One region of the Acidovorax sp. BL-A-41-H1 genome, then DNA from elsewhere that is predicted to be linked to it. Evidence: predicted binding sites of a transcription regulator. Region 1 holds the regulator's gene; each other region holds the start of a gene.
The links. The regulator HrcA, encoded in region 1, represses chaperone genes, less so after heat shock. The targets are predictions, from matches to a motif close to TTAGCACTCNNNNNNNNNGAGTGCTAA.
Positions count from the first base shown of each region.

Region 1 (5,877 bases):
CCGACTCTTTTGTGAACGCTTTGCTCAAGTGGCTACCTCCGGCGTGCATCGTAATAGGGGGCCCATAACAGCACCCCCACTGACACGGACCCTTCGGGTGGCGATCCGCCGCATCTACTGCGCCGGATGTGGCGGAGGATCCTGGACAGGCGGCCGAGCCGGGCCCGGCACCGGATCTCCCACGGGAGGCGCGGGAAGCCAGATGGGTGGATCGTCACCCAGCGGAAACGGGGGCACGGGTGCAGGAGCAGGCACGGAATTTTGCATGGGGCGGACCACCTAAGGAACAGGAGGACCAAGCTAATCCAAGACACGCGGTCCCCATGCAGGCGCCGGGCTTGCGGCTTTATAGGACGCAGAGCAATTGAACCGCTTGGAACTTCAAGAGCCACCCCTTTGTGAACCAGCTTTTAACCGAATCAGAAAAGGAAAAAGCCCTGAGTCTTTTCAGACTCAGGGCTTACCTGTTGGTGCGGCTGGCAGGAATCGAACCCACGACCCCTTGGTTCGTAGCCAAGTACTCTATCCAGCTGAGCTACAGCCGCCAAGCTTTGAATTATAGCATGCTTTTTTGAGGCGACCCTAAAAAAAGCAGTTTGTGGTTTCCGAACCTTACGTTCATCTGCACACTGCGCCGCATTCAAGCGATTGCCTAGATTCTAACGCCATCCCGAACCCGAAAAATCCGGAACATCTGCCAAAACCAAAAAATGCCCGCGAGCCACTGGTAGGGCGTGTTGGACTTGAACCAACGACCAAAGGATTATGAGTCCTCTGCTCTAACCAACTGAGCTAACGCCCCAAGCCTGTGCTCATCGAGCACCGCTGCAGACACCGCGGGATTGTAGGGCCTTACTTGCGATGGCTTAGCGCGTTTGAGACCAGCTTGGACGTGATATCGACAATCTGGATCATGCGGTCATAGGGCATGCGAGTAGGGCCAATCACGCCAAGCGTCCCCACCACTGTGCCGTCCACCTCGTAGGGCGCACTCACGATCGACAGCTCTTCAAAGGGCACTACCTGGCTTTCGCCGCCAATGTAGATCCGCACACCCTCTGCCTGGCTGGAAATATCAAGCAGGCGAAGGATCTGGGTTTTTTGCTCGAAGAGGTCGAAGGCTCGGCGCAGGTTACCCATATCACTGGAAAAGTCGCTCACCGCAAGCAGATTCCGCTCGCCGGAGATCACCACATCACCCTGCTCCTGGGACATGGCCTCGGTCCCCACGTTCACAGCGGCCTGCATCAAGGACGCTATTTCGCCGCGTAGAAGATCGACCTCTGACTTGAGCCGCTCGCGGACCTGCTCCATGGCCATGCCTGCATAGTGCGCGTTCAGGAAGTTGGACGCCTCGATCAGCTGGGACTGCGAGTGATCCACATCGGTGAAGATCACCCTGTTTTGCACATCGCCTTCTGGAGAAACGATGATCACCAGGAAGCGGCGCTCAGAAAGACGCAGAAACTCGATATGCCGAAAGACCGACGCGCGACGAGGCGCCATGACCACGCCGACGAATTGTGAAAGACTCGACAGCAGATGAGCCGCATTGGCGATCACCTTTTGTGGCTGCTCTGGCGCTATCTGTGGCGGGCTCAAGCCGTCGCGCTGCACCGTGAGCATGGTGTCGACGAAAAGCCGATACCCGCGGGCTGTCGGAATGCGGCCCGCCGAGGTGTGGGGGCTGGCTATAAGCCCCAATTCCTCGAGATCGGCCATGACGTTACGGATGGTCGCAGGAGAGAGGTCGAGCCCCGATGCACGCGACAACGTGCGCGACCCTACGGGCTGGCCGTCGGCAATGTAGCGCTCAACAAGCGCTTTCAGCAACAACTTGGCACGGTCATCGAGCATGGGGTAATTTTAAGGTTGTAATGCCCAGTGGGCCCTGCAAGCATCTCATGGGAGGGTGGCCAGTTCCGCGGTGCGTAGACAAAGCCCTGCCGGGCTATGCCTTCAGACCTCACGCCACTCTTTCCCGGATACGGACGCCCGTCATCCGCTTAGTGTTGTAATTTATTGATGACAACCAATTTCCGCCATGTTGCACTGATCGGCAAGTACCAGGCTTCCAGCTCGGGGCTATCCGGCGACACCGCATGCCAGGCTCTTTCCGGTATTGCCGCTTTTCTCACACGCCAAGGGTGTACGGTGTCTGTCGAATCGGGTACCGCCGCCAGCACAGGGCTCGACCAGTATCCATCGCTTTCTGTTGACGACATCGGTGCGCACTGCGATCTGGGTCTGGTCGTCGGCGGTGATGGCACGATGCTCGGTATCGGGCGGCAACTGGCGAGGCACGGCACGCCACTGATTGGCATTAACCAAGGCAGACTGGGCTTCATCACGGATATCCCTCTGGACGCGTACGAGCACACTTTGACGCCGATGCTGCATGGGGAGTACGAAGAAGACTTGCGCCCCCTCATGCATGCTCGGGTGGTGCGCGACGAACGCGTGGTTTTTGAAGCATTGGCCATGAACGATGTCGTGGTGAACCGCGGTGCGACGTCCGGCATGGTGGAGCTTCGGGTCGAGGTGGGCGGCCAGCTGGTGGCGAACCAGCGGGCCGATGGATTGATCATCGCGTCTCCCACCGGATCCACAGCCTATGCGCTTTCAGCAGGGGGGCCCATGCTGCATCCGTCAATCCCAGGGTGGGTTCTGGTGCCTATCGCCCCGCACACCTTGTCCAACCGCCCCATTGTGCTGGCAGACGCCAATGAAGTGGCTGTAGAGGTGGTCAGCGGACGTGACGTCAGCGCCAACTTCGATATGCAGTCGCTGGCATCGCTGCTGCACGGCGACCGCATTCTCGTCAAACGGTCGGAACACTGCGTGCGCTTTCTGCATCCACAGGGCTGGAATTATTTCGCGACACTGCGAAAAAAATTGCGCTGGAACGAAGGAGGTTCCTGACCATGGGTTTGAGGCGGATCACATTGCGGGATTTCGTTATCGTTGAGTCTCTTGAGCTGGAACTGAGCGGCGGTTTCACCGTCCTTACCGGTGAAACCGGCGCAGGCAAATCCATTTTGATTGATGCGGTGCAACTGGTGCTGGGGGCCCGTTCGGACGCTGGAGTTGTACGGGAGGGCGCAGCGCGGGCGGAAATTGCAGCTGAGTTCGAGTGCACAACCCATGTGCAGCCATGGCTCGAAGAGGCCGGAATTGCGGTCGAGGACACGTTGCTCTTGCGTCGGAGTGTAGACACGCAAGGGAAGAGCCGGGCATGGATCAACGGTACGCCCGCAACCGCCACGCAGCTGCGCGCACTGGGCGACCTGTTGCTGGACATCCATGGGCAGCATGCCTGGCAAAGCCTGACCAAAGCGGAGTCGGTCCGCGGTCTGTTGGACGCGTTTGCTGGTGCCGATGCCACCGCGACATCCAGACTGTGGGCGCAGTGGCGCGCCGACCAGAAGGCATTGCTCCACGCCAGGCAGGCTCAGGCTACCCTGCAGCAGGAGCGCGACCGTCTGCAGTGGCAGATCGGGGAACTCGACAAACTCGCCCCCGCCGAGAGCGAATGGGAAGACCTGGATGCGCAGCACAAACGCCTGTCGCACGCCCAGGCGCTGCTGCAGGCTGCTGAGACATCCCTCCAGGCCCTTGAGGAGGACGAGACCGGCGCCTTGGCAAGCCTGACCCGCGCGCAGAGCCACCTGCGGGATCAGGAGCACGTTGAGCCCGACTTTGTGGGCTACGGAGACATTTTGTCGTCCTGCATCGCTCAGGCAAGCGATGTCGCCCACTCGCTGCAGCTGTATTTGCGCCGCGCCGATATCGACCCCGACCGACTGGCTGAACTGGACGCGAGGCTATCGCTGTGGATGTCCATGGCCCGCAGGTACAAACGTACGCCAGCAGAGCTGCCGTCGCTCCTGGAAGGCTGGAAACAGGAACTCCACAAGCTTGACGCAGCGGCCAATCTTGACGCTCTTGAGAAAGCCGAGGCTGCCAGCGCAGCGGGTTATCAGAAAGCCGCACGCGCGCTATCACTGGTGCGCACCAAGGCGGCGCCGCGGTTGTCCGCAGCCATCACCCAGGCTATGCAGGGACTGGGAATGACAGGGGGTAAATTTGAGGTGACGCTGTCCAGACTGGCAGAGCCAGCGCCCCACGGCGCGGATGAAGTGACTTTTCTGGTGGCAGGCCACCCCGGCATGACACCCAAGCCGATAGGGAAGGTGGCATCCGGAGGCGAGCTTTCGCGGATTTCACTGGCCATCGCTGTGACTACCTCCCAGCTAGGAGTAGCGCCCACATTGATCTTCGACGAGGTCGATTCAGGCGTTGGCGGAGCGGTGGCAGAAACGGTGGGGCGGCTGATGCAACAACTCGGCCGGGACCGCCAGGTCCTGGCAGTCACCCACCTCCCGCAGGTGGCGGCGTGTGCAAACCACCATTTGCGCGTCTCAAAAAGCAGCAGTGGGCAGGGAACCACCAGTACGGTCCGTCCCGTCAGCGATGAAAGCCGGGTGAACGAAATCGCCAGGATGCTGGGGGGCGAGCGCTCCACGGAAACCACCATTGCGCATGCGCGCGAAATGCTGACGGGCGCAGCGCAGCCTCAAGGGGTTCCGTGACATGGCTTTGGAAATCGTCCTCGTCACTGGCATGTCCGGCTCTGGCAAGTCCGTCGCGCTGCATGCACTGGAAGACGCCGGCTATTACTGCGTAGACAACCTGCCGCCCGAGCTCCTGCCTGCCTTTGTCGCGCTGGAGCACAGGCACCACGGAAACCGACTGGCCATCGCGATGGACGTGCGCAGCGCCACTTCCCTCCATCAGGTGCCTCAGGCGCTTCAACGCATGCGCAGCCAGGGCATCGCTGTTCAATCGATCTTTCTCGATGCAACGATCGACACCCTGGTGCGAAGATTTTCCGAAACGAGGCGCAGGCACCCGCTATCGCACGATGATCTCCAACAAGGCCGCCGCGCGCTGGTCCAGATCATTCAGCTTGAGAGAGAGTTGCTGGCCGAACTGAGGGAGCAATCCCACGTCATCGATACCAGCACGATCCGCGCGTCCCAATTGCAGAGCTACGTCAAGAAGCTTATGACGGTTTCCACAGGCCAGCTCACGCTGGTCTTTCAGTCATTTGCCTTCAAACGTGGCATCCCGATGGACGCGGATTACGTCTTTGACGTAAGGATGCTGCCGAACCCGCACTACGAAACCGCACTGCGCGAGCAGACCGGGCTGGACGAAGCGGTACAGCATTATCTGGAGCAACAACCGGATGTGTTGCTGATGCAGCAGCACATCGAACAATTCCTTGGACACTGGCTCGACATGCTCGACCGAAATCACCGCAGCTATGTCACCGTCGCCATCGGATGCACTGGCGGGCAACACCGGTCGGTGTACTTGGTGGAGCGCATCGCCGCAGCCTTTGGCGATCGCTGGACTGCGCTCAAGCGCCACCGCGAACTCGATGGACGATGACAGAATAAAACTACAGCAGCCCCTGCTGGCGCGTGTCGTATAGCAGCTTGCGAATCGGCGCCGGCAGGCCGATACCCGACCATTGGGCTTCGCCGAACCAGGCCCCTTCGGCACCGTTGGTGACGGCGAGATCGCCACTTGCAACCACCGCATGAAGATGCAGGTCGCGATGCGTCAGGATGTGCAGCGACGCCGGGAGTTCCCAGGTGCGTACATCGGCGACACCAGCAGCGAGAGGGGCGAGGAACTCATCAAGCTGCTGGCGGCCAGGAAATACCGGCACGCAGTGCATTCCCGCCCATATCCCTGACGGCGGACGACGCTCCAGCCACACCCTCGTATCGGCGCTCAACAAGACCAAAAGCCACCAAGACTCAGCCCTCCGAATGAGCTTGCGCGTCTTGACGGGATACTTCTCAG
Region 1 covers NZ_JBPVJQ010000003.1:1,275,332-1,281,208, reverse strand. Annotated here, with positions in the region: gene greB (transcription elongation factor GreB) at 1-28, opposite strand, end outside; tRNA gene ACTPOI_RS06755 (tRNA-Arg) at 469-545, opposite strand; tRNA gene ACTPOI_RS06750 (tRNA-Ile) at 726-802, opposite strand; gene hrcA (heat-inducible transcriptional repressor HrcA) at 853-1,857, opposite strand; gene ACTPOI_RS06740 (NAD kinase) at 2,026-2,922, shown strand; gene recN (DNA repair protein RecN) at 2,925-4,592, shown strand; gene rapZ (RNase adapter RapZ) at 4,594-5,457, shown strand; gene mutY (A/G-specific adenine glycosylase) at 5,468-5,877, opposite strand, start outside.

Region 2 (5,877 bases), on a different contig from region 1:
GCTGGTGTCGGCCTTGATCCGGTTGGCCAGGCCTTCAGGCGATGTGCCCGCCACTTGCCAGCCCTGCTGGAAAAGCTTGCTGCGTACTTCTTCGCTGCGGGCAATCTCGCCGATCAGTGCAGCGAGCTTGGCCTGGATGGGCTTGGGCATGGTTGCAGGGGCTGCAAACGCGTTCCAGATCTCCAAATTGAAGTTGCTGATGCCTGCCTCTGACAGGCTCGGGATGTCGGGCGCGAGCGCGCTGCGCGTGGTCGATGTCACGCCGATAGCGCGCAGCTTGCCGGCCTTGACCTGCGCCTGCGCCAGCGCTGGGGGCATCAGTGCCATCTGCAGTTGCCCGCCCAGCATGGCGGTGGCCACCTGGGCATAGCCGGGGTAGGGCACGTGCACGGGATTGATGTTGCTGCGCGACTTGAGCAGTTCGGTACCGATATGCCCCACGGTGCCGACGCCCGGCGTGCCATAGCTCCATTTGTCACCACCATTGCGGGCGGCCACAAAGAACTCCTGTGCGGTAGCGGTTGCGGGCACACCCGGCTGGTTCACGGGCGCGGTCAGCACCAGCGGTGATGTGCCGATCAGGCTCAACGGGGCCAGGTCCTTGATCGGGTCGTAAGGCACCGCTGCGTTGAGCAGCTTCGCAATGGTCAGGTTGCCGTTGATCATCAGGCCGATGGTGTGGTCGTCGCGCGCCTTGGCAACGGCATCGGCGCCAATGTTGCCGCCCGCGCCCACGCGGTTCTCGACGATGACCGGTTGCCCCAGCGCCTTGGACAGCGGCTCGGCAAATGTGCGCGCCGTCAGGTCGGGCGACGAGCCACCGGGGAAGCCGACGATGATCCGTACCGTCTTGGTGGGCCATTTGGCCGCCAGCGCTGCGGCACCAGAGGCCGATGTCTGTGCGGCCGCCCAGGGGGCAGCGGTGGCAAGCGCCAGGACCAGTGCGGTGCGGCGGGACAAAGTGCGTGCGGTATGGGCGGACAAGGGGAGATCTCCTCGCTGGATACATGTCTGAATGGCTGAAAGCCAAAGGGCCCCTTGCGGGGCCCTCTCGGCAGTCATCCGTGAAACGCGATGGTAAGGCAACACTGCACCGAAGGCCGCGCATTTGCAGGGCCAACCCTGCACCTTCGTCAAGCGTACTCGGCCAGCGCCTTCTTCATCTTTTTCATCGCGGCCACCTCGATCTGGCGGATGCGCTCGGCGCTCACGCCGTACACCGCTGCCAGGTCGTGCAGCGTCATGCCACCGGTGCCATCGTCATTCACCTTGAGCCAGCGCTCCTCCACGATGCGGCGGCTGCGGTCGTCCAGGCTGTTCAGGGCCGCGGCGATACCGTCGGTGGCCATGGCATCGCGCTGGCGCGACTCGATCATGGCGGTCGGCTCGTGCGAGGCATCGGCCAGGTAGGCAATGGGGCCAAACGCCTGTTCGCCGTCGTCCGACGGGGCGGGGTCCAGCAGCACGTCACCACCCGACATGCGCGTTTCCATCTCGATGACTTCTTCGCGCTTGACGTTCAGCTGCGCCGCCACCGCGTCGATTTCCTGGTCCGACAGCGTATCGCGATGCGTGGCAGCGTCGGCTGCGGCGGCATCGGCCTTGAAGCCCTGCTTCATCGAACGCAGGTTGAAGAACAGCTTGCGCTGGGCCTTGGTGGTAGCCACCTTCACCATGCGCCAGTTCTTGAGGATGTATTCGTGGATCTCGGCCTTGATCCAGTGCATGGCGTAGCTCACCAGCCGCACGCCCTGCTCGGGGTCAAAGCGCTTGACGGCCTTCATCAGGCCGACGTTGCCTTCCTGGATGAGATCGCCATGGGGAAGCCCGTAGCCCAGATACTGGCGTGCGATGGACACCACGAGACGCAGGTGCGACATCACCAGCCGGCCGGCGGCATCGACATCGTTGTCGTCCCGCAGACGGCGTGCATACGACTGCTCTTCCTCCAGGGAGAGCATGGGCAAACGGTTGACCGCCGAAATGTAGGCGTCCAGATTGCCGAGGGGAGGCACGAGCGCCCAAGCGTTCGCAGGTGCCAAAGTCGTTGTCGCGGTTCCAGATTGAAGGTTCATTCCGGCGTCCTTTCCTCTAAGCCATGATGTTAGCACTCTCTTCGAGTGAGTGCTAAGGGTGAAGTTCCCTCTGCGTTTCCACGGGATTGCACAGGTAGCGGCCGGCAGGTGTTGCGGCGCAAAGCGTCCAGTCTGATGGCCCTGCGTGTCTGCGGTAGCGCGCTCAGGTAAAGCCAAGTCGTTGATTTGTATGCATTTGATATGGCGGCATCACTCTTTCAGCAGCTTCATTCCCTGCGCCAGATACTGCCGTTTCTTCCAGAAGCCTTTCCAGGGGTCGTCCTGCTGAAAGCTCAGGTACTCCCGCGCGGTCGCGATGGTCCACTGCGCTCCTCCCTCCAGTTCCCGAAGCTGCCCCCAGCCCACGGGCATCGACACTCCCATCCCCGGGCGGGCGCGTGCCGAGAAGGCGCACACAGTGGTCTGGCCATGACCGTTGCGCAGGTAGTCGATGAAGATCTTGCCCACCCGGTTCTTGCCCCCCATCACGGCCACAAACCGTGACGGGATGACCCTGGCCATGTGCCGCACCAGCGCCTGGGTAAAGGCCTTGACCTCGGGGAACGCAAGGGTGGGCGTAATGGGCACCACCACATGCAGTCCCTTGCCGCCGCTGGTCTTGAGCCAGCTTTCCAGGCCCAGCTCGGTGAGCATCACGCGCGTCAGCTCGGCCGCCTCCTGCAGCATGGGCCAGGTCACGCCTTCGCCCGGGTCCAGGTCCAGCACAAACCGGTCGGGCTGGTCGATGCGGCGGGTGGTGGAGTTCCAGGTGTGGAACTCCACCACGTTCATCTGTGCGGCCGAGATCAGCGCGTCAGCAGAGTCCGCCGCCAGCAGAGGCTCATGCTCGGGCCAGAGGGCGGGGTCGAGTTCGCGCATACCCGGCATCCGCGTCTCGGGGTGCTTCTGGAAGAACTGTTGGCCGGTAATGCCTGAAGGGGCCCGCACCAGGGATATGGGGCGGTCTTTCAGGTGCGGCAGCATCCACCGGGCTACGCTTTCGTAGTAGTGGACCAGGTCCAGCTTGCGCAAGCCGGTGGTTGGGTCGATCACACGGTCGGCATGGGTGATGCGGACTGACGACGTGGGGGTCTTTGCGGGTGCCGGGGTGGGCTGGGGCGTTGGGGCGGCGTTGGCGACGGACTGCACTGCCTCCTCGCGCACGATGGCTTCGGCGGGCTTGTCGGTGCGGATGCCGCGGAATACGGCGTGGCGGATCTTGCTGTCGGGCGTCCATTCGCCAAACGCCACTTCGACCACAAGCGAAGGGCGCACCCAGCGCTCTTCGCCCGCCCTGCGCCTGGACCACCGGCCGGGCTGCAGCTCGGTAGCCGCCACCGGGGGGTGGGGCGTTTCCAGCCGGGTCAGACGGGCATGCAGGTCCTTGCCCGTGGCAGAGTCCCATCCGGTGCCCACCGAACCGGCAGCTCGAAGCGTGCCGTTGTCGTGGTAGCCCAGCATCAGGCTGCCCACTTCACGCGCTGCCCCGCTGCGCTGGGTGAAGCCGAGCACCACAAACTCCTGCCGGTGCTGGCACTTGAGCTTCATCCAGGTTTCTGTGCGCCCAGACACATAAGGGGCGTCCGGGCGCTTGACGATGACGCCCTCCAGGCCCATCTGGCAGGCGGCACCCAGCAGCTGCGCGGGCGCGGCGTCAAACGCTTCGCTGAAACGGATGTGCGTGTTGCCCCGTGCGGTCAACAGCTGATGCAACACGCCTCGCCGGGCTGCCAGCGGCACCGCGCGCAGGTCCATCCCGCCCAGGAAGGGCACGTCAAACACGAACATCACGATCTCTGCCGTGCGTGCGCTGTCAATGGCGTTTTGCAGGCGGTTGAAGTCCGGCACGCCCGCGTCGTTCAGCACCACGATCTCGCCGTCCAGCCAGCCGCTGGTCAGGCCCAGTGCCTTCACGCCCGCGGCCACCCCGGCCAGCCGCGCGGTCCAGTCGTGGCCGTTGCGCGTGAAGATGCGCACATCGTCCCCGTCCACCCGGGCCAGTACGCGGTAGCCGTCGAACTTGGTTTCGATGATCCAGTCGCCGGGTGGCACCGATGACACCAGTGTGGCGAGCTGTGGCTCCAGCCGGGCAGGGAGCCGCGCCTTTTTTCCCGACGTGGCTGGGCCGCTCTTCGCAGCGTTGGGGGGATCGCCCCGTGGCTCGCGCTGCTCCACGGGGCCCAATGGTTTTTGCACGACGCTGTCGGGCAGCGCTTTGATGACGTCGTATTCGGCCAGCGGGCGCGCCCAGGCGTCGCCACGCTTTTTGAACAGCATCCACTGGTCCTGCTTTTTCTCGCCCGGTCGCGATATGCGCACCAGCTCCCACACGCCCGCCAGCTTCTCGCCGTGCAGCCTGAACACCAGCTTGCCTACCGCCAGCCCGTCGTCCGGGTCGCCCACAGGTTCCCAGGTGCCGCGGTCCCACACCAGCACGGTGCCTGCGCCGTACTCGCCCTTCGGAATGCTCCCTTCGAAGGTGTTGTAGGCCAGCGGGTGGTCTTCCACCTGGATGGCCATGGACTTCACGGTGGGGTCGAACGAGGGACCTTTGGGCACCGCCCAGCTCAGCATCACGCCGCCCCATTCCAGGCGGAAGTCGTAGTGCAGCCGTGACGCCCAGTGTTTCTGGATGACGAACTGCAGCGGGCCGCCGCTGGCTGCCTTGCGCGCACCGCGGGCAGCGGTGGCTATCCCTGCGGGTTCGGCCGTGCGGCTGAAGTCGCGTTTGGCGTTGTAGGCTGACAGGGGCGCGGGGGCTGCTGTTCTCGATGTCAGGCGAGCCGGCGCTTTGGCGCGTGATGACGGGTTTGTCGCCGGTGCCTTGCTGCGCGCAGCGGGCTTTCGGGGCTTGAGCTGCGCCCATACCGGCGCGTGGTCGCTGGGGCTTTCCTTGCCACGTTCTTCGCGGTCCACACCCGCGCCCTCCACGGCAAGCGCCCCGCTCACCAGGATGTGGTCGATGCGCAGCCCTGCGTCTCGCTCCCAGCGCTTGCGCCGGTAGTCCCAGAAGGTGAATGGCGCCGCACCGGGGTGCGCATGGGCCAGTGCATCCGTCCAGCCCTGTGCCAGCATGCGGGCAAATGCTGCGCGGGGCTCGGGTTGCAGCAGGGCGTCTTCACGCCAGGTGTCGGGGCGGTAGATGTCGTGGTCGGTGGGCACCACGTTCCAGTCGCCCAGCAGTACCGCCGGGTAGCCCGAACTGACCAGCTCTCGCGCACGGCTTTCCAGCCGCTCGAACCAGCGCATCTTGTAGTCAAACTTGGGGCCAGGCCGCGGGTTGCCGTTGGGCAGGTAGAGGCAGGCAAACAGCAGGCCGTCGATGGCGGCCTCCACATACCGCGCTTCCTTGTCGGCGGGGTCGTCAGGCAGGGAAGTCACTACCGGCAGCGGTTCGATTTCGCGGCTGAGGAGTGCTACCCCGTTCCAGGTGCGCTGGCCCACCACGATGCTGTGGTAGCCCGCCTGTTCAAGCGCATCCGTGGGGAAGTCCGCGGCGGTGCACTTGAGTTCCTGCAGCGCCACCACGTCCGGCCGGGTGCGGGCCAGCCAGTCCAGCAGCTGCTGCAGCCGCTTGTGGATGTGGTTGATGTTCCAGGTGGCCACGCGCATCGCATCACCTTGCGCGCGTCACGGTCGTGTTGTCGCGTTGCGGGCGCACGCAGAGCCGACCCCGAGGGTGTGGATGGCTATGCCGGCGTTCATGCAGCCTTCTTCTGGGTGGCAGGCTTGCTCGCTGGCTCCTTGGCGCCCGCCTTCTTGGCAGGGGTCTTGCGGGCCGGTTTGCCGCCTCCCTTGAGGC
Region 2 covers NZ_JBPVJQ010000006.1:342,959-348,835, forward strand. Annotated here, with positions in the region: gene ACTPOI_RS14740 (Bug family tripartite tricarboxylate transporter substrate binding protein) at 1-984, opposite strand, end outside; gene rpoH (RNA polymerase sigma factor RpoH) at 1,134-2,075, opposite strand; gene ligD (DNA ligase D) at 2,286-5,687, opposite strand; gene ku (non-homologous end joining protein Ku) at 5,777-5,877, opposite strand, start outside.
Region 2: a site for HrcA is predicted at 2,105-2,131, ahead of rpoH (RNA polymerase sigma factor RpoH). Genes of this name have one in related genera too.

Region 3 (5,877 bases), 180 kb from region 1:
ACTATTACAACGAGGCGGTGTGGGTCAAAGCCGTGCGCGCTGGCGTGGCGGGCTTGGTGCCGCACGGCGCACGCATCGGACTGGTGGGCCATTTCAAGGACGCCACCAGCGGCTACCTGCGCGCCTTTCCGGGCTGGGAGCTGATCCACATGGAGCGCCAGGGAGCCATCGACGCCACCGCCGTGCGCGACGCGTACTTTGGCGCAGCTCCCGGGCAGTCCGCGCAGGCGCTGGCGCCGCTGGCCGCACAGCTGCCTGCGGGTACGCTGGCGGCACTCGAAGACTTTGCGGCCACTCCGGCCTACCCGGCACTGCAGGAGGAATGGCGCATGCTGCGCGGCTACCGCGAAGCCTGGTCGGCCGCGCCCTACCCGCCGGTGTTTGTCACGGTCGATGCCGTGCTGCGCTGCCAGGACCAGATCCTGCTCATCCGCCGCGCCCATGCACCCGGCAAGGGCCAACTGGCCGTACCCGGCGGCTTCATCGAGCAACGCGAAACGGTGTGGCAGTCATGCCTGCGCGAGCTGACCGAAGAAACGCACTGCGACCTGCCCGAGTCCACCATGCGCGCAGCCCTGCAGGCGGTGGCCGTGTTTGACCACCCCGACCGCAGCCAGCGCGGCCGCACCATCACCCACGCGCACTACTTTGACCTGGGCGATGCCGCCATGCCCGCTGTACAGGCAGATGACGACGCCCTGGAAGCGCGGTGGGTGCCCATCGAGGCGCTGCGCGGGCGCGAGGAAGAGTTCTTTGAGGACCACTTCCACATGCTCGATCATTTTCTGGGGCTGACACCGCGGCCCTGAGATCACGATGCGCCTACGGAGGCGCGCAGCAGCGGTCACGCTGTCGAAGTGCGCGCTGGAATCGATCGGCCCGATGGCCCGCCCCCGACCAGCGCACTGCGCGCCCACGCGGGCCATGCAGTTCCGTCGACGGCGGGCGCACGCGCCATTAGCGCGGCGACGTCATTACCCCAGCGGCTGGGGTTGGGTGGCCTGCGGATCATCCAAGCCGGAGACGTCTCCCGCAGGCTGCACTGTGGCGCCGCATTCGACCCTGTTGCGCCCATTGGCCTTGGCCCGGTACAGGGCCGAGTCGGCCGACATGAAAAGGTCCTGAACGGTGTGGCCGTGGTCCGGGAACACCGCCACGCCAAAGCTGCAGGTGACCGGGCCGGCGTCGCCGAGCTCGGGCCAGACGGCGCTCTCGAGCTTGCCGCGCAGCTGGTGTGCCAGCAGGATCAGGTCGTGCAGGCTGATGTCGGTGCACAACATCAGAAACTCCTCGCCCCCCCAGCGAAACAGGTAGTCGGTAGAGCGCACCTGGTCCTTGACGAGCCGGGCCACGCCGCGCAGCACGGTGTCACCCACGGCATGGCCGAAGCGGTCGTTCACGCGCTTGAACCAGTCCAGGTCAAACAGGCACACCCCCATGGGCACGCGCAACCGGCGGCACAGGTCCAGCTGCTGCTGCAGGATGCGTTCGCACTCGCGGCGGTTGAGCAGGCCGGTCAGCACATCGTGTGCAGCGATTTCCTGCAGCGCCAGCTCGGTGTTCTTGCGGTCGGTGATGTTCTCGACCATGCCCACCACGCGGGTGGGGCGGCGATCGGCATCGCGCTCGCAGACCCGTCCCCGGTCGTGCACCCAGAGGTAGTGGCCATTGCGGTTGCGCAGCCGGTATTCGGCCGAATAGCGCTCGCGCAGTCCGTCAATGTGCTCGCGCAGCACGCGCTGCACCCGGGCTGCATCGTCGGGGTGCACGTTGTCTGCCCAGGTCTGCAGTTCGGGCGGCATCTCCTGCGGGCCGTAACCCAGCATCCGCTTGAGCTGGGGGCTGAAGAACACCTCGTTGGTCGTGAGGTTCCAGTCCCACAGGCCGTCGGATGCATCAGACAGCGCATAGCCCAGCTGCACGTCGCGGTTGGCCATGTCCCGTTCGGTGGCCACCCGCTGGGTGATGTCGCGGGCGATGGACAGAAACAGCTCGCGCCCTTCGTGCACAAAGCAGCTGGTATGCACCTCGACCGGCACCTCGGCGCCGCTCTTGTGCCGGTGCTGCCCGATGAAGTAATACCCGCGCGCATCGCGGATCGCCTGGGCAATGCTGCCCCACTGCTCAATCCCGACCACATCGCGCTGAAGGCTCAACACCGAGTGCTGCACGATCTCGCCCCGCTCAAATCCCACCTGTGCCAGGGCCGCTTCGTTGCAGTCGAGGATGCTGGAGGTCTGCGGGTCAATCAGAAAGACCGCGTCAGGCAGGTGCCTGAAAACCACCTCGAAAGAGGGCAAGGAAGGAGGCTGCATGGTGGGCGCCTGCGGCGAACTGTTACAAGTTGTTGGATGGTACTGCAGCCTTCCGGAAATAGGTTGTTCAAATGTGAATTGGAAGCCCCATAGGGGTAGGGTCCTTTGGAGATGAACCGCCGCAATTCCGGCCCGCTCGGCGTGAAGCGCCTCCGCTCATCAATCCCCTGCAGACCTCGGGCCTTGAAACTGTCACAAATGCCCGTATCATTAGCACTCGCCAAGGATGAGTGCTAACAACACCCTCCGAAGGAAGTTTGGTGCGTCCGGATGATCCGGGCGCCGAGTCAGCCTTTCAGCTTTTTTACCGAAACAGGAGCAATGCAATGAACCTTCGCCCTCTGAACGACCGCGTGATCGTCAAGCGCATCGAAAGCGAAACGAAGACCGCCTCCGGCATCGTCATCCCCGACAACGCGGCTGAGAAGCCCGATCAGGGTGAAGTGCTGGCCGTAGGCCCAGGCAAGCACGACGAAGACGGTGACCGCATTGCCATGAGCGTGAAGGTCGGCGACCGCGTTCTGTTCGGCAAGTACTCGGGCCAGACCGTCAAGGTCAACGGCGATGAGCTGCTGGTCATGAAAGAAGACGATTTGTTCGCCGTTGTGGAGAAATAAAGCTACTGCGCAGGCGCCAGGCGTCGTTGCGCGGTGCTCGCAATCCTCACGTACAGGAAGTACGTTCCGGTTGCTGCGCTCCGTGCGCCTAGCCTGACACCTGCTCGCTACGCTTTCTTTCCCCACCCCCCGCTATTCGTTTCAAGTTTTTAGATTTTCAGGAGCTCCAAATGGCAGCAAAAGACGTAGTTTTCGGCGGCGAAGCCCGCGCTCGCATGGTTGAAGGCGTGAACATTCTGGCCAACGCGGTCAAGGTCACGCTGGGCCCCAAGGGTCGCAATGTGGTGCTGGAGCGCTCGTTCGGCGCCCCTACCGTGACCAAGGACGGTGTGTCCGTGGCCAAGGAAATCGAACTCAAGGACAAGCTGCAGAACATGGGCGCCCAGCTCGTGAAGGAAGTGGCCTCCAAGACCAGCGACAACGCTGGTGACGGCACCACCACCGCCACCGTGCTGGCCCAGGCCATCGTTCGCGAAGGCTTCAAGTACGTGGCCGCCGGCATCAACCCGATGGATCTGAAGCGCGGTATCGACAAGGCTGTGACGGCCCTGGTCGAAGAGCTGAAGAAGGCTTCCAAGCCCACCACCACTTCCAAGGAAATCGCACAGGTCGGCTCGATCTCTGCCAACTCCGACGAAACCATCGGCAAGCTGATCGCTGACGCCATGGACAAGGTTGGCAAGGAAGGCGTGATCACCGTGGAAGACGGCAAGTCGCTGGACAGCGAACTGGACGTCGTGGAAGGCATGCAGTTTGACCGCGGCTACCTGTCGCCCTACTTCATCAACAACCCAGAAAAGCAATCCGCCATTCTGGACAACCCCTTCGTGCTGCTGTTCGACAAGAAGATCAGCAACATCCGCGACCTGCTGCCCACGCTGGAGCAAGTGGCCAAGGCTGGCCGTCCGCTGCTGATCATTGCCGAAGAAGTCGAAGGCGAAGCCCTGGCTACCTTGGTCGTGAACACCATCCGCGGCATCCTGAAGGTTGTGGCTGTCAAGGCTCCTGGCTTTGGCGACCGTCGCAAGGCCATGCTGGAAGACATCGCCATCCTGACGGGTGGCAAGGTCATCGCTGAAGAAGTGGGCCTGACGCTCGAGAAGGTGACCCTGGCCGACCTGGGCCAGGCCAAGCGCATCGAAGTGGGCAAGGAAAACACCATCATCATCGACGGCGCTGGCGCTGCTGCTGACATCGAAGCCCGCGTCAAGCAAGTGCGCGTGCAGATCGAAGAAGCCACGAGCGACTACGACCGCGAAAAGCTGCAAGAGCGCGTGGCCAAGCTGGCCGGCGGTGTGGCAGTGATCAAGGTCGGCGCTGCCACCGAAGTCGAAATGAAGGAAAAGAAGGCCCGCGTGGAAGACGCACTGCACGCCACGCGCGCAGCTGTGGAAGAAGGCGTTGTAGCCGGTGGTGGCGTGGCCCTGCTGCGTGCCAAGCAAGCCGTGGGCGACTCGATCAAGGGCGACAACGCTGACCAGGAAGCCGGTATCAAGCTGGTGCTGAAGGCCATCGAAGCGCCCCTGCGCGAAATTGTGAACAACGCCGGTGGCGAAGCCTCGGTGGTGGTAAACGCTGTGTTGGCCGGCAAGGGCAACTTCGGCTTCAACGCTGCCAACGACAGCTACGGCGACATGCTCGAGCTGGGCATCCTGGACCCCACAAAGGTCACCCGTACGGCCCTGCAAAACGCTGCCTCCGTGGCATCGCTGCTGCTGACGACCGAGTGCATGGTTGCTGAAGCCCCGAAGGACGAGTCTGGCGCCGGCGGCGCAGGCATGCCTGACATGGGCGGCATGGGTGGCATGGGCGGCATGGGCATGTAATTGCCCGGCTGAGCCTTACCGCTCACTGCAAGAAAAAGAAGGGCCGCGCAAGCGGCCCTTTTTCTTTGGTCGGACGGACAAGAAGAGGTGCCGTTTGACGCCGCCCTCAACGTCCATCGGCGAACCCCCTGAATGCTATCAATTAAATAGCTATAAAAGCATATAAATCAAGCGCTAGCGGCCTATTCCATTCAAAATCTGCCCGCCAGGCTCGCCACAGGCCTTTAACGCCTGCCCCCAAAGGCCAACGCCAGCGGCTCCGTCAGGCGCCGCGCAGCGCGTGCGTCTCGCGCGCCAGTTGGGTAATGCGCGCCCAGTCGCCGCTGCGGATGGCATCAGCCGGCGTCAGCCACGAGCCACCCACACAGCGCACGTTGGGCAGCCCCAGGTAGTTGGGCGCAGTGGCCAGCGTGATGCCGCCGGTGGGGCAGAAGCTGACCTGGCCAAACGGGCTGGCCCACGACTTGAGCAGCGGAATGCCACCCACCGCCTCGGCCGGAAACAGCTTGAGAAACGTCAGCCCATCGGCCAGCGCAGTCATGATTTCGCTGGAGGTTGCAACGCCCGGCAGCAGCGGCAAGTTGAGGCCCTTGCAGGCGCTGCCCACCGCCGACGTGTATCCGGGGCTCACGGCAAAGCGAGCACCGGCCTCGCTGGCGCGGCGGGCGTCGTCGGCATTGAGCACCGTGCCCACGCCCACGATGGCTTCGGGCAGGCTGCGGGCAATGGCCTCGATGGACGGCAGGCCTGCCGGGGTGCGCAAGGTAACTTCCAGCACTTTCACACCACCGGCCAGCAGGGCCTCGGCCAGGGGCAGTGCGTCTTCCACGCGGTCGATGACGATGACGGGGATGACCGGGCCGTGGGTGGCGATGTCAACGGGGTTCATGGGAATACTCCTTGGTATGGGGCGCCGCATGCGGCGTATGACGGGGGCGAGCTTCAGGCCAATGCGCCCTCTCCCACGCAGCGAGAGAGGAAGAAGGCGCGCAGCGACTCAAAGGGTGCGACCTGCTACAGCCAGGTGCAGGCGCCCTGCTCGGCACCGCCCGCATGGCGGCGGAAGTTGGCAAACAGCTCGCGGCCAAAGCCGGTAGCGGGGGGCACGGTGTAAGGCGC
Region 3 covers NZ_JBPVJQ010000003.1:1,095,760-1,101,636, reverse strand. Annotated here, with positions in the region: gene ACTPOI_RS05920 (bifunctional nicotinamide-nucleotide adenylyltransferase/Nudix hydroxylase) at 1-809, shown strand, start outside; gene ACTPOI_RS05915 (sensor domain-containing diguanylate cyclase) at 975-2,315, opposite strand; gene groES (co-chaperone GroES) at 2,642-2,932, shown strand; gene groL (chaperonin GroEL) at 3,103-4,758, shown strand; gene eda (bifunctional 4-hydroxy-2-oxoglutarate aldolase/2-dehydro-3-deoxy-phosphogluconate aldolase) at 5,021-5,647, opposite strand; gene edd (phosphogluconate dehydratase) at 5,773-5,877, opposite strand, start outside.
Region 3: a site for HrcA is predicted at 2,526-2,552, ahead of groES (co-chaperone GroES). Genes of this name have one in related genera too.